DNA from 3 places in the Limosilactobacillus agrestimuris genome. Region 3 is predicted to be linked to each of the others. Evidence: predicted binding sites of a transcription regulator. Region 3 holds the regulator's gene; each other region holds the start of a gene.
What was found. The regulator CtsR, encoded in region 3, represses protease genes until heat stress. The targets are predictions, from matches to a motif close to TTGGTCAAAAAAGGTCAAANA.
Positions count from the first base shown of each region.

Region 1: a site for CtsR is predicted at 1,350-1,370, ahead of clpP (ATP-dependent Clp endopeptidase proteolytic subunit ClpP). Genes of this name have one in related genera too.
Region 2: a site for CtsR is predicted at 1,855-1,875, ahead of NFR46_RS06760 (ATP-dependent Clp protease ATP-binding subunit). Genes of this name have one in related genera too.

Region 1 covers NZ_CALPCW010000005.1:65,932-69,218, reverse strand. The annotation lists gene gap (type I glyceraldehyde-3-phosphate dehydrogenase) at 1-117, opposite strand, end outside; gene NFR46_RS09395 (hypothetical protein) at 623-754, opposite strand; gene clpP (ATP-dependent Clp endopeptidase proteolytic subunit ClpP) at 1,442-2,035, shown strand; gene whiA (DNA-binding protein WhiA) at 2,085-3,026, opposite strand; gene NFR46_RS04845 (gluconeogenesis factor YvcK family protein) at 3,040-3,287, opposite strand, start outside.
Region 2 covers NZ_CALPCW010000009.1:80,345-83,631, reverse strand. The annotation lists gene ptsP (phosphoenolpyruvate--protein phosphotransferase) at 1-1,128, opposite strand, end outside; gene NFR46_RS06770 (phosphocarrier protein HPr) at 1,128-1,394, opposite strand; gene NFR46_RS06765 (hypothetical protein) at 1,511-1,696, opposite strand; gene NFR46_RS06760 (ATP-dependent Clp protease ATP-binding subunit) at 1,934-3,287, shown strand, end outside.
Region 3 covers NZ_CALPCW010000001.1:289,703-292,989, reverse strand. The annotation lists gene NFR46_RS01390 (ATP-dependent Clp protease ATP-binding subunit) at 1-1,614, opposite strand, end outside; gene NFR46_RS01385 (CtsR family transcriptional regulator) at 1,629-2,096, opposite strand; gene adhP (alcohol dehydrogenase AdhP) at 2,261-3,283, opposite strand.

The sequences.
Region 1 (3,287 bases), on a different contig from region 3:
TGAAGTCAAGTCGTTAATAGCAACAACTTCGATGTCATCAGTGTTGAGTTCGTGAATACGACGGAATGCCAAACGACCAATACGGCCGAAACCATTAATACCAATCTTTACAGTCATACTGCAATTTCCTCCTTTAGGAAAACATAATTAGTGTCTTTGCTAACTCAATCACATTTACTTAATATCAACTGTAATTAAGTAATACCAAGTATTTATCTAAAATCATGACTTAGCAATTACAACCTTACGGTATTAATAATACTCACAATTCACTAACTTGTCTATTCAATTAGACCGAAAAGTTTGATTTTTCTTGTGAAAACGTTATCATTTTAAAAATTTTAAATTTATTGTTGCAATTATGTTTGAAGTAAGATAATATAATATTTGTTGACGCGCCCTTAGTGTAATGGATCGCACGTGAGATTCCGGTTCTCGAGATCCGAGTTCGACTCTCGGGGGGCGCATTTTTTATGGTGTTTGATTTTGATTACATATTTCACCTAATAAAAAGAACCGTTGCTTATAAGCAACGGTTCTTTTTATATTCAATTGTTTATATTAAAGTAAAAAAGGTTGGTAAAAATTACTCTTACCAACCTTTTTACTTTATAAAGCTAAATTACTTTTCTTCAGCTGGCTTTTCCTTAGCCCACTTACGAATAGCTTCAATCTTTTTTTCCTTTAATGCTCGCTTGTACTTAGGAGCAATTGGCCGACGACCTTGAACGCCGTATGGGTGTGCTTTACGCATAGCAAATGCCTCCTTAATATATTAAACGTAAAATAATTAACGCTCCAATTATACCGGGCACGGTCTTAAAAAGCAACCCTTCTAAAGAATCCCTAACCATTCGATCCCACTATGACAATGATTAACAGCTAAAATATTTTTCTTAAACGTACCTAGACCAATTAAATGTAATCGCCTTAAAAATCCAATAATATAAATAGCTTGTAAAGCATACCAATATGAGGTATTATATAGTCGTAATCAAGAAGGAGCTAATTAAAGAGCTCACTAATATTAAAAAGAGGTAATTTATTATGACTAAAGATATGTTCGAAGCATTCGTTAAATTCAATAATACTGACTGGACAGTTCTTGATAAAGAATCAGCTGCCACTGAATTGGCTTTAATTGCTAAAAACCTTCACTAATAATCAACAATAATTATGGTTAATTATTTTATCTCCCTCTATTAATAATTAATCAACCATTACTATTCTAAATTGATTAAGAATAAAGAAGTTACTAACTAATACTTTAAGTATCTAGTTAGTAACTTCTTTTAATTAAAGCTCCTAGTTATTTTACCGCAAAAAAGGCTAATTATTTTATAGCAAAACATTTGACCTTTTTTGACCAAACGAGTATAGTATTCACATAAGTTAGCAAATAAGACTAACAAGTGCTAAAAATAAGGGAGGCCAATTTACTATGAATTTAGTTCCAACTGTCATTGAACAATCATCTCGTGGTGAACGTGCATATGACATTTACTCACGGCTTCTAAAGGATCGGATCATTATGTTATCTGGTCCAATCGAAGACGACATGGCTAATTCAATCGTTGCGCAATTGCTTTTCTTGGATGCGCAAGACTCTACTAAAGATATTTACCTTTACATTAATTCTCCAGGTGGTGTAGTTACCTCTGGAATGGCAATTTACGATACCATGAACTTTATCAAGTCTGATGTCCAAACTATTGTTATCGGAATGGCTGCTTCAATGGCTAGTGTCTTGGTATCATCTGGTGCTAAGGGTAAGCGTTTTGGTTTGCCACACTCACAAGTCTTGATTCACCAACCATCCGGTGGTGCTCAAGGTCAACAAACTGAAATTGAAATTGCTGCTACTGAAATCTTGAAGACCCGGAAGATGATTAATGAAATTCTGGCCAAAAATTCAGGGCAACCGATAGAAAAAATTAACCGTGATACCGAACGTGATCACTACTTAACCGCTCAAGAAGCTGTTGACTATGGTCTACTTGATGGAATCATGGAAAATAATTCTAAGTTAAAGTAATTTAGTAACTAAGTTAAAAAAAAGAGACCGGAAAAATTCCGGTCTCTTTTTATTTAGTTGCAATTTGACCACGTAACTCATCAGCATAGGCATTTAATTTCCGCAATCTGTGATTTACTCCGGACTTGGAAATTGGACCACCAGGAACTAATTCACCAAGCTCTTTTAAACTAACTTCTTGGTGCGCTAATCTTGTTTCCGCAATTTCCCGTAATTTATCTGGCAAACTTTCCAAACCAACTCGGGCCTCAATCAATTTAATATTCTCAATTTGTCTGGTTGAAGCATTGGCAATCTTATTCATATTGGCATTTTCACAATTAACCAAGCGATTGACTGAATTACGCATGTCACGAACAATCCGAATATTTTCAAATTGGAGCATTGAATTTGTTGCGCCAATCAGTGACATAAAATTAGCAATCTTTTCGGCTTCCTTAAGATAAACGATATATCCACTCCGTCGAGCTGTTGTTTGCGCATTTAGGCCAAACTGATTCATCATTTGTGCAATAATCTCATTATGTTCTTCGTATAAAGAATAAATCTCAAGATGATAACGGGAAGTTTCAGGATTATTCACCGATCCACCGGCTAAAAATGCACCACGTAAGTATGAGCGAACCATCCACTCATCCTTTAATAATTCTACGGGAACCTGCTCTTTTATCTGCATTCCCTGCAAAATCTTTAAGTCATCAAGAACCCGTTCTGCCGAATAACGCAACCGAACAATATATTGATTGTTCTTTTTCAGTTTCATTTTACGACGAACAACAATCTCACTTTCAACGTGGTAAAAGTCTTTCAGCAAAGAATAAATCCGGCGAGCGATTGCTGGATTTTCAGTCTGAATATTTAGTACTAGGTGGTGGTTACTAATTCCGATTGAACCATTCATCCTGATGAGGGCCATTAATTCGGCCTTGGCATTATCACGGTGAACCTTAATCGCTGTTAGCTCTTTTTTAACATCACTAGCATAGGACAAGGTTAAACACCTCCTAATCGTGAACTTCATGGAGGCGATTCATTAATTCATTAACAACCTTATCACGGTCATGAAATGCTCCATTATCCTTTAGCTGCAAGAAATTAGAACTAATTACCCGACATCCCTGCTTACGTAAGCCTTGGAAATCATGGCCAACAGGCTGGGAAATTTCATTCCATTCTTTAAAATCAATATAATTGTCAGGAACTGGTTCAATATTTACCAAAACAGTATTAATAAAGTTTTTACCAAGATGTC
Region 2 (3,287 bases), on a different contig from region 3:
GAGCTGTGGACGTAAGATTTCAGGCTTTGCTAACCCAATTCGGATTGCCCGAAAGCCCAAAAAAGGATTGTTCTCTTGTGGTAAATTCAGACTTCCTAGTTTTTTATCGCCACCAATATCAAGAGTCCGAACAACAACCCGTTGCCCTGCCATTTCGGTTAGAAATTGTTTGTAAGCTTTAGTCTGCTTATTCTCACTAGGAAAATGGTCATCCCTGGCATAAAGGAATTCACTACGAACAAGGCCAATCCCTTCAGCACCATTTTGACGAGCATCAACAACATCAGCAAGTGTTCCCACATTAGCTACTACTTTAAAATGACGACCGTCCGTACTAACCGTTTGTTCATCTTTTAGTGCGCCCCATTCATGTTGTTCACGCGTAAACTGGGCAGCAAGTCGTTGGTAATGATCAACTTCTTCTGTTGACGGTCGAACAATAACCTTACCGTGAATCCCATCAACGATCAGTAAATCACCATCATTAATTACTTCAGTTGCATTTTGAGTACCAACAACTGCAGGAAGTGCCAGTGTCTTACTCATAATGGTAAAGTGAGATGTCCGTCCACCTTCATCAGTTACTAACCCAGCAACAAAGCGACGATCAAACTGAGCAGTATCGGTTGGAGTAATATTTTGAGCAACAAAAATTGCCCGATGATCTAGTTGGGTTGGATCAGGAAGTTTAACTCCCATCAAATGACTAAGAATCCTTTTAGTAACATCCTTAATTGCTGTCGCCCGTGATGATAGATAATCATTATCATTCATCTTCTCAAGTACCTTAAGACGATCATTTGCAGTCTTTTTAATCGCCCATTCTGCAGTAAGGTGTTCTTGATTAATTTTTTCAATTATTTCAGCATGAAGGGACCGATCTTTTAAAATTGCCAGCTGGTCATCGACAACTGCCGCTGCCCTTTTTCCCAATGTTGCATGAGCATGCTGGTGAATTGCTTGTACTTCATTCAGCGTTAAAGCAAAAGAATCATGAAGCCGTTTGACCTCATGATTCTCATTGACTGAATATTGTTGGTTAACAGATAAATCCGGTCCCACTAATAGATAAGCAGGAGCAATCGAAATACCATTGCTCGCCGCTAAACCATTTAAGAGTGCAGACATTAGTCTGTTAAGCCTTCCTTCTTCATTGTTTCAGCAACGGCATCCAAAGCTTCCTTTTCGTCGTCACCCTTAGCAGTAATAGTAACTGAAGCATTTTGACCAACACCAAGTGACATAACACCCATGATGGACTTCAAGTTAACACTCTTACCTTCGTATGAAAGGGTAACATCAGAATTGTACTTAGAAGCTGCTTGAACCAGGATAGTTGCTGGACGAGCGTGAATACCTGTTTCAGATGTAATTGTAAAATCACGTTTTTCCATAATTAATCATTCTCCTTCGAGCATATTAACAAATTGTCAGTAGCTACGCCCTGATAATTTCATTGTTATTATTTTAGCAATTGTAAACCTTAATTACAAGTTCTCTCAACGATTGATTATCGCTTTTTTAATCGATATGTAAGCGTTCCCCCACGATGAGCCTCCGCTTCAATTTGCGTTCGATATTGATAAGCATGAAAAACTGGCTGAAACAGCTGAAATTCTTCAGGAGTAACATCAAATTGGTTAATTTTTCCTGAACGTAAATCTTCAAGTTCTTGTTGATAATCTCTTTCTGTCATTTAACCACCTCATTAAATGATATCTGACTTTTTCACCATCCTTATTTTAGCATTCATCTTATAAGAGTGCTAAAATTTAATAGAAAGTTTAACTAATTATTCTTTAAAACAATTCATTTAACTTGCAGTCAAACAAAAAGTAAGTATAATTAAAACCAATAGTCAAGAAAGGTCAAACTTTTATTAACCTTTCTTCAATATCCGGATCTGTTAGTAATAAGGAGGTTTTTTGTCGCGATGCTTTGTCAAAATTGTCATCAAAACCCTGCAACGATCCATTTACAAATGAACCTTAATGGTCAACGGGTTCAACTCGATTTATGTCAAAATTGTTATCAAAAGTTACAAAATATGCAAACAAATATGATGAATGGAGGTAACGGAATGAATAATTTCGGTTTTGGAAGCCTCGAAGACTTCATGAACGCTCTGAACAATATGCAAAGTCAGCAAGCTGCTGGCAATGGTGCAGCCTTTAATGGTCAGAACCAGCGACAAGGCGGTAATGGGGGCCGCGGCAAGGGAATTCTTGGTCAATATGGGATCAATTTAACTGATCTTGCGCGTCAAGGAAAGATTGATCCAGTAATTGGTCGTGATAGCGAAATTAAGCGAGTAATCGAAATTCTTAACCGGCGGACAAAGAACAACCCAGTTTTAATTGGTGAAGCCGGTGTTGGTAAGACTGCCGTTGTTGAAGGATTAGCAACTGCTATTGTTTCTGGTGAGGTGCCAGAAAAACTTGCTAATAAGGAAATCATCCGTCTTGATGTTGTTTCTCTAGTCCAAGGAACCGGAATTCGCGGACAATTTGAAAAGCGGATGCAACAATTAATGGAAGAAGTACGGAAGAACAAGAATATCATCCTCTTCATCGATGAAATTCACGAAATCATGGGAGCAGGTAATGCTGAAGGCGGCATGGATGCCGGAAACGTCTTAAAGCCAGCACTTGCCCGTGGTGATTTCCAACTTCTTGGTGCAACAACCTTAAACGAATACCGAAAGATCGAAAAAGACGCTGCTCTTGCACGGCGGTTCCAACCAGTGGAAGTTAATGAACCATCAGTTGAAGAAACGATTCGGATTCTTAACGGAATTAAGGGACGCTACCAAGATTACCACCATGTTAAGTACACCGATGATGCAATTGTTGCTGCTGCAAAGCTTTCCGATCGGTACATCCAAGAACGGTTCCTTCCTGACAAGGCAATTGACCTAATGGATGAAGCTGGGTCGCGGAAGAACTTAACGTTAAAGAACGTTGATCCGAACGCCATTGAAAACGAAATCCACACTGCAGAAGCCCACAAACAACAAGCTGCAGATAATCAAGATTATGAAAAGGCTGCCTTCTACCGTGATCAAGTAAGTAAGCTTGAAAAGGCCAAGAAGGAAGCTGAAGAAAACCACACTGAAGATTCCGCAACGGTAACCGTCAAGGACATGCAAGAAATTGTCGAAGAAAAGACAAACATCCCTGTTGGCGACCTACAAGAACAAGAAGAGAACCAACTTCGGGATCTTGATAAGAAGCTTGACGAACACGTTATTGGTCAAAAGGAAGCCGTTGATAAGATTGCTCGGGCAA
Region 3 (3,287 bases):
ACTTCGAGCACGACGAATTGCCTTTGCAACCACAGAAACAGCTTCGTCCTGGCCGATAACCCGGTTATGAAGAACTTTTTCTAGATTAACCAGCCGTTCACTCTCGCTCTTTTTCAACTGGGTTAGTGGAACGCCAGTCCATTCAGCCACAATCTTAGCAACGTCTTCTCCAGTAGTATGTAGCTGGTGCTTTGCAGATTGCTTCTCTGCCTTCTTTTCTTGCTCATCAGCCTTGGCCTTTAATGTCAATTCTTCTTGACGAAGGTTCGCAGCTTGATCAAAGTCCTGATCCTCAATCGCATTTTCCTTCTTCTGCCGAAGTTCAGCTAATTTAGAAGTCAGTGATGGCTGATGCTTTTTCTTTTCTTCAGCATCAATCCGTACCATCGATGAAGCTTCATCAACTAAATCAATTGCCTTATCTGGTAGGTAACGATCAGTAATATACCGACTAGAAAGTTTAACAGCTTGTTTTAAGGCATCATCATCAATTTTGACATGGTGATGTTCCTCATATTTTGGCCGTAAACCGTTCAAAATTTGCAAGGCAACATTTTCAGATGGTTCTTCAACTTGAACCGTGGCAAACCGACGCTCTAATGCAGCATCCGATTCAATATACTTTTGATATTCATCAAGAGTAGTTGCACCAATAGTCTGTAAGTCACCACGGGCAAGGGCTGGTTTCAAAATATTAGAAGCATCAATTGCTCCTTCAGCTCCTCCAGCACCAATCAAGGTATGTAATTCATCAATAAAGAGAATTACGTGGCCATCTTTTTGAATCTCATCAATAACCTTTTTTAGACGATCTTCAAATTCTCCTCGATACTTGGTCCCAGCAACTAACGAGCCCATATCAAGCATCATTAAACGTTTTCGCGCTAAATCTTCAGGAACTTCATTATTTGCCATCCGGCGAGCTAGCTCTTCCGCCACTGCGGTTTTCCCAACCCCCGGTTCACCGATCAGGACTGGGTTATTCTTTGTTCGTCGACTAAGAATTTGTTCCACCCGTCGCAACTCTTTATCACGACCGATTACAGGGTCAAGCTTACCATCCCTTGCCATTTGAGTCATATCTCGAGCAAGCTTATCAAGGGTTGGTGTTCCTGACTTTCTTGCCTGTCGTCTTTGTTGTTTCCCTAACCGTTGCCGTGCTTGAATATCAGAAATACCAAGGCGACGTAAGGTTACCTTACGAATCTGACGTGGTAAAACATCCAGGCTCATCAAGATTCTCGAAGAAAGGATCCCCTCATCCGAAATTAACGCAAGTAAGATATGTTCAGTACCGATCTTTAACGCATTTAACTGTTGTGCTTCCTGACCAGCTAACGCTAATACTTGTCGTGCCTTTGGTGAATACGGGAGATAATCGGCCGGTCCCATGTCATCCATAGTTCCGTAGCCAATCATTCTTTCAATCTCTTCTTGAATATCATCACTAGTAATGGAGAATTGCTCAAAAATCTTGCTAGCAATCCCCTCTTTCTCAATTGCCAATGCAAGTAATAAATGTTCAGTACCCACGGCTTGGTGTTTAAAGTATTTTGCTTGTTCATGGGCAAGTGCTAAAACGTGCTTAGCACTTGGTGTAAACATATTATCCATTAATTGCTTTCCACCTAGCTCTCATACCGTAAACGATTCAGCATTGAAATTAAAATTCTCGCTCTCAAACGAGATTCAACATTACAATCATTCACATTTAGTGTTTGCTTTGATAAGGCAACTAACATTAAGTCCCCCTCTCGCCTCGTCAATACTTTCTCATCATAAAGCGTTCGAATAATATCATAAGCATCACGCTCACTAATCGAATCGCCAATTGCTTGGATCAGTGAGTTTAACACATCAACATTATCAAGTAAATTAACCCGCTCGATCCGAATATAACCACCGCCACCACGCTTACTTTGAACTAGGTAACCGTGTTGAATGGTAAATCGTGTCTTGATTACGTAGTTAATCTGTGATGGAACAACGTCAAAATGATTAGCAATTTCTGATCGGCGGATTTCAATCTGAGATGACTCTCCAAGGATTTGCTTCAAATACTCCTCAATAATATCTGAAATACTCTTTTCTTCCATTAACATCACCTCCAAATTTTATTTGACTAATCTTGACCAAATTTTACCACAATATTAAATTGGGAACCAGAAAACAGTCCCAATAATATGGAATGTAATTTAAACCAGAAAAAGAGACTGGTGGCTCTCCAGTCTCTTTTATTTCAAAAAGGGGATAATTTAGATTAATCTTCTAGGCTGAAATCAACAACGTTCCGACCAACAACCTTGTTATCCTTTAATTCTTGGATCATGTCATTGATTTCACTAAGCTTCCGTGTCTTAACAATTGGGTGAACCTTACCTTCAGCACCAAATTGGAAACATTCAGCTAAGTCTTGACGAGTACCTACTAATGAACCAGCAACGATAATTCCATCAAGAACTGTCTTAGCAATGTTAAGTTTCATGTCACCTTGTGGAAGAGCAACGGCAACTAACTTACCATCTGGACGAAGTGAATCAACCGCTTGGTCAAATGCTGAAGCAGAAACAGCAGTTACAACAGCGGCGTGAACACCACCAACTTTTTCTTGGATTTGCTTATCAACGTCACCATCATGACGGTTAATAAGAATTTCTGCACCATTTTCCTTAGCAGCTTCAAGCTTGTCGGGATTACCGTCAACAGCAATAACGTGAGCACCGAAGACGTTGTGAGCAAATTGAATTCCCAAGTTACCAAGACCACCAGCACCAACAATTGATACCCATTGACCTGGCTTAATGTCAGCAACCTTTAATGCCTTGTACATAGTAACACCAGCACAGGTTAATGAGGTAGCTTCAACAGGATCAAGGCCTTCGGGAACCTTAACAGCGTAGTCAGCAGGAACAATGCATTGTTCTGCCATTGCACCATCAGCAGTGTAACCAGCATTCAAAACGTTCCGGCAAAGTGTTTCACGACCAGTAAGGCAGTATTCACAGTGTCCACAGCCCTTAAAGAACCAAGCAATAGATACCCGGTCCCCAACTTTTAAGGAAGTAACGCCAGGAGCAACTTTAGATACACGACCAACACCTTCATGACCGATAATCCGACCTGGCTTCTTACCAAAGTCACCAGCGGCAACGTGTAAGTCGGTGTGACAAAGGCCACAGTATTCCATGTCAACTAAAGCTTCACCCGGCTTAAGATCACGAAGTTTAACATCCTTAACAGTAACGTAACCATCTACTGGATCATTAATAACAGCAGCTTTCATAATC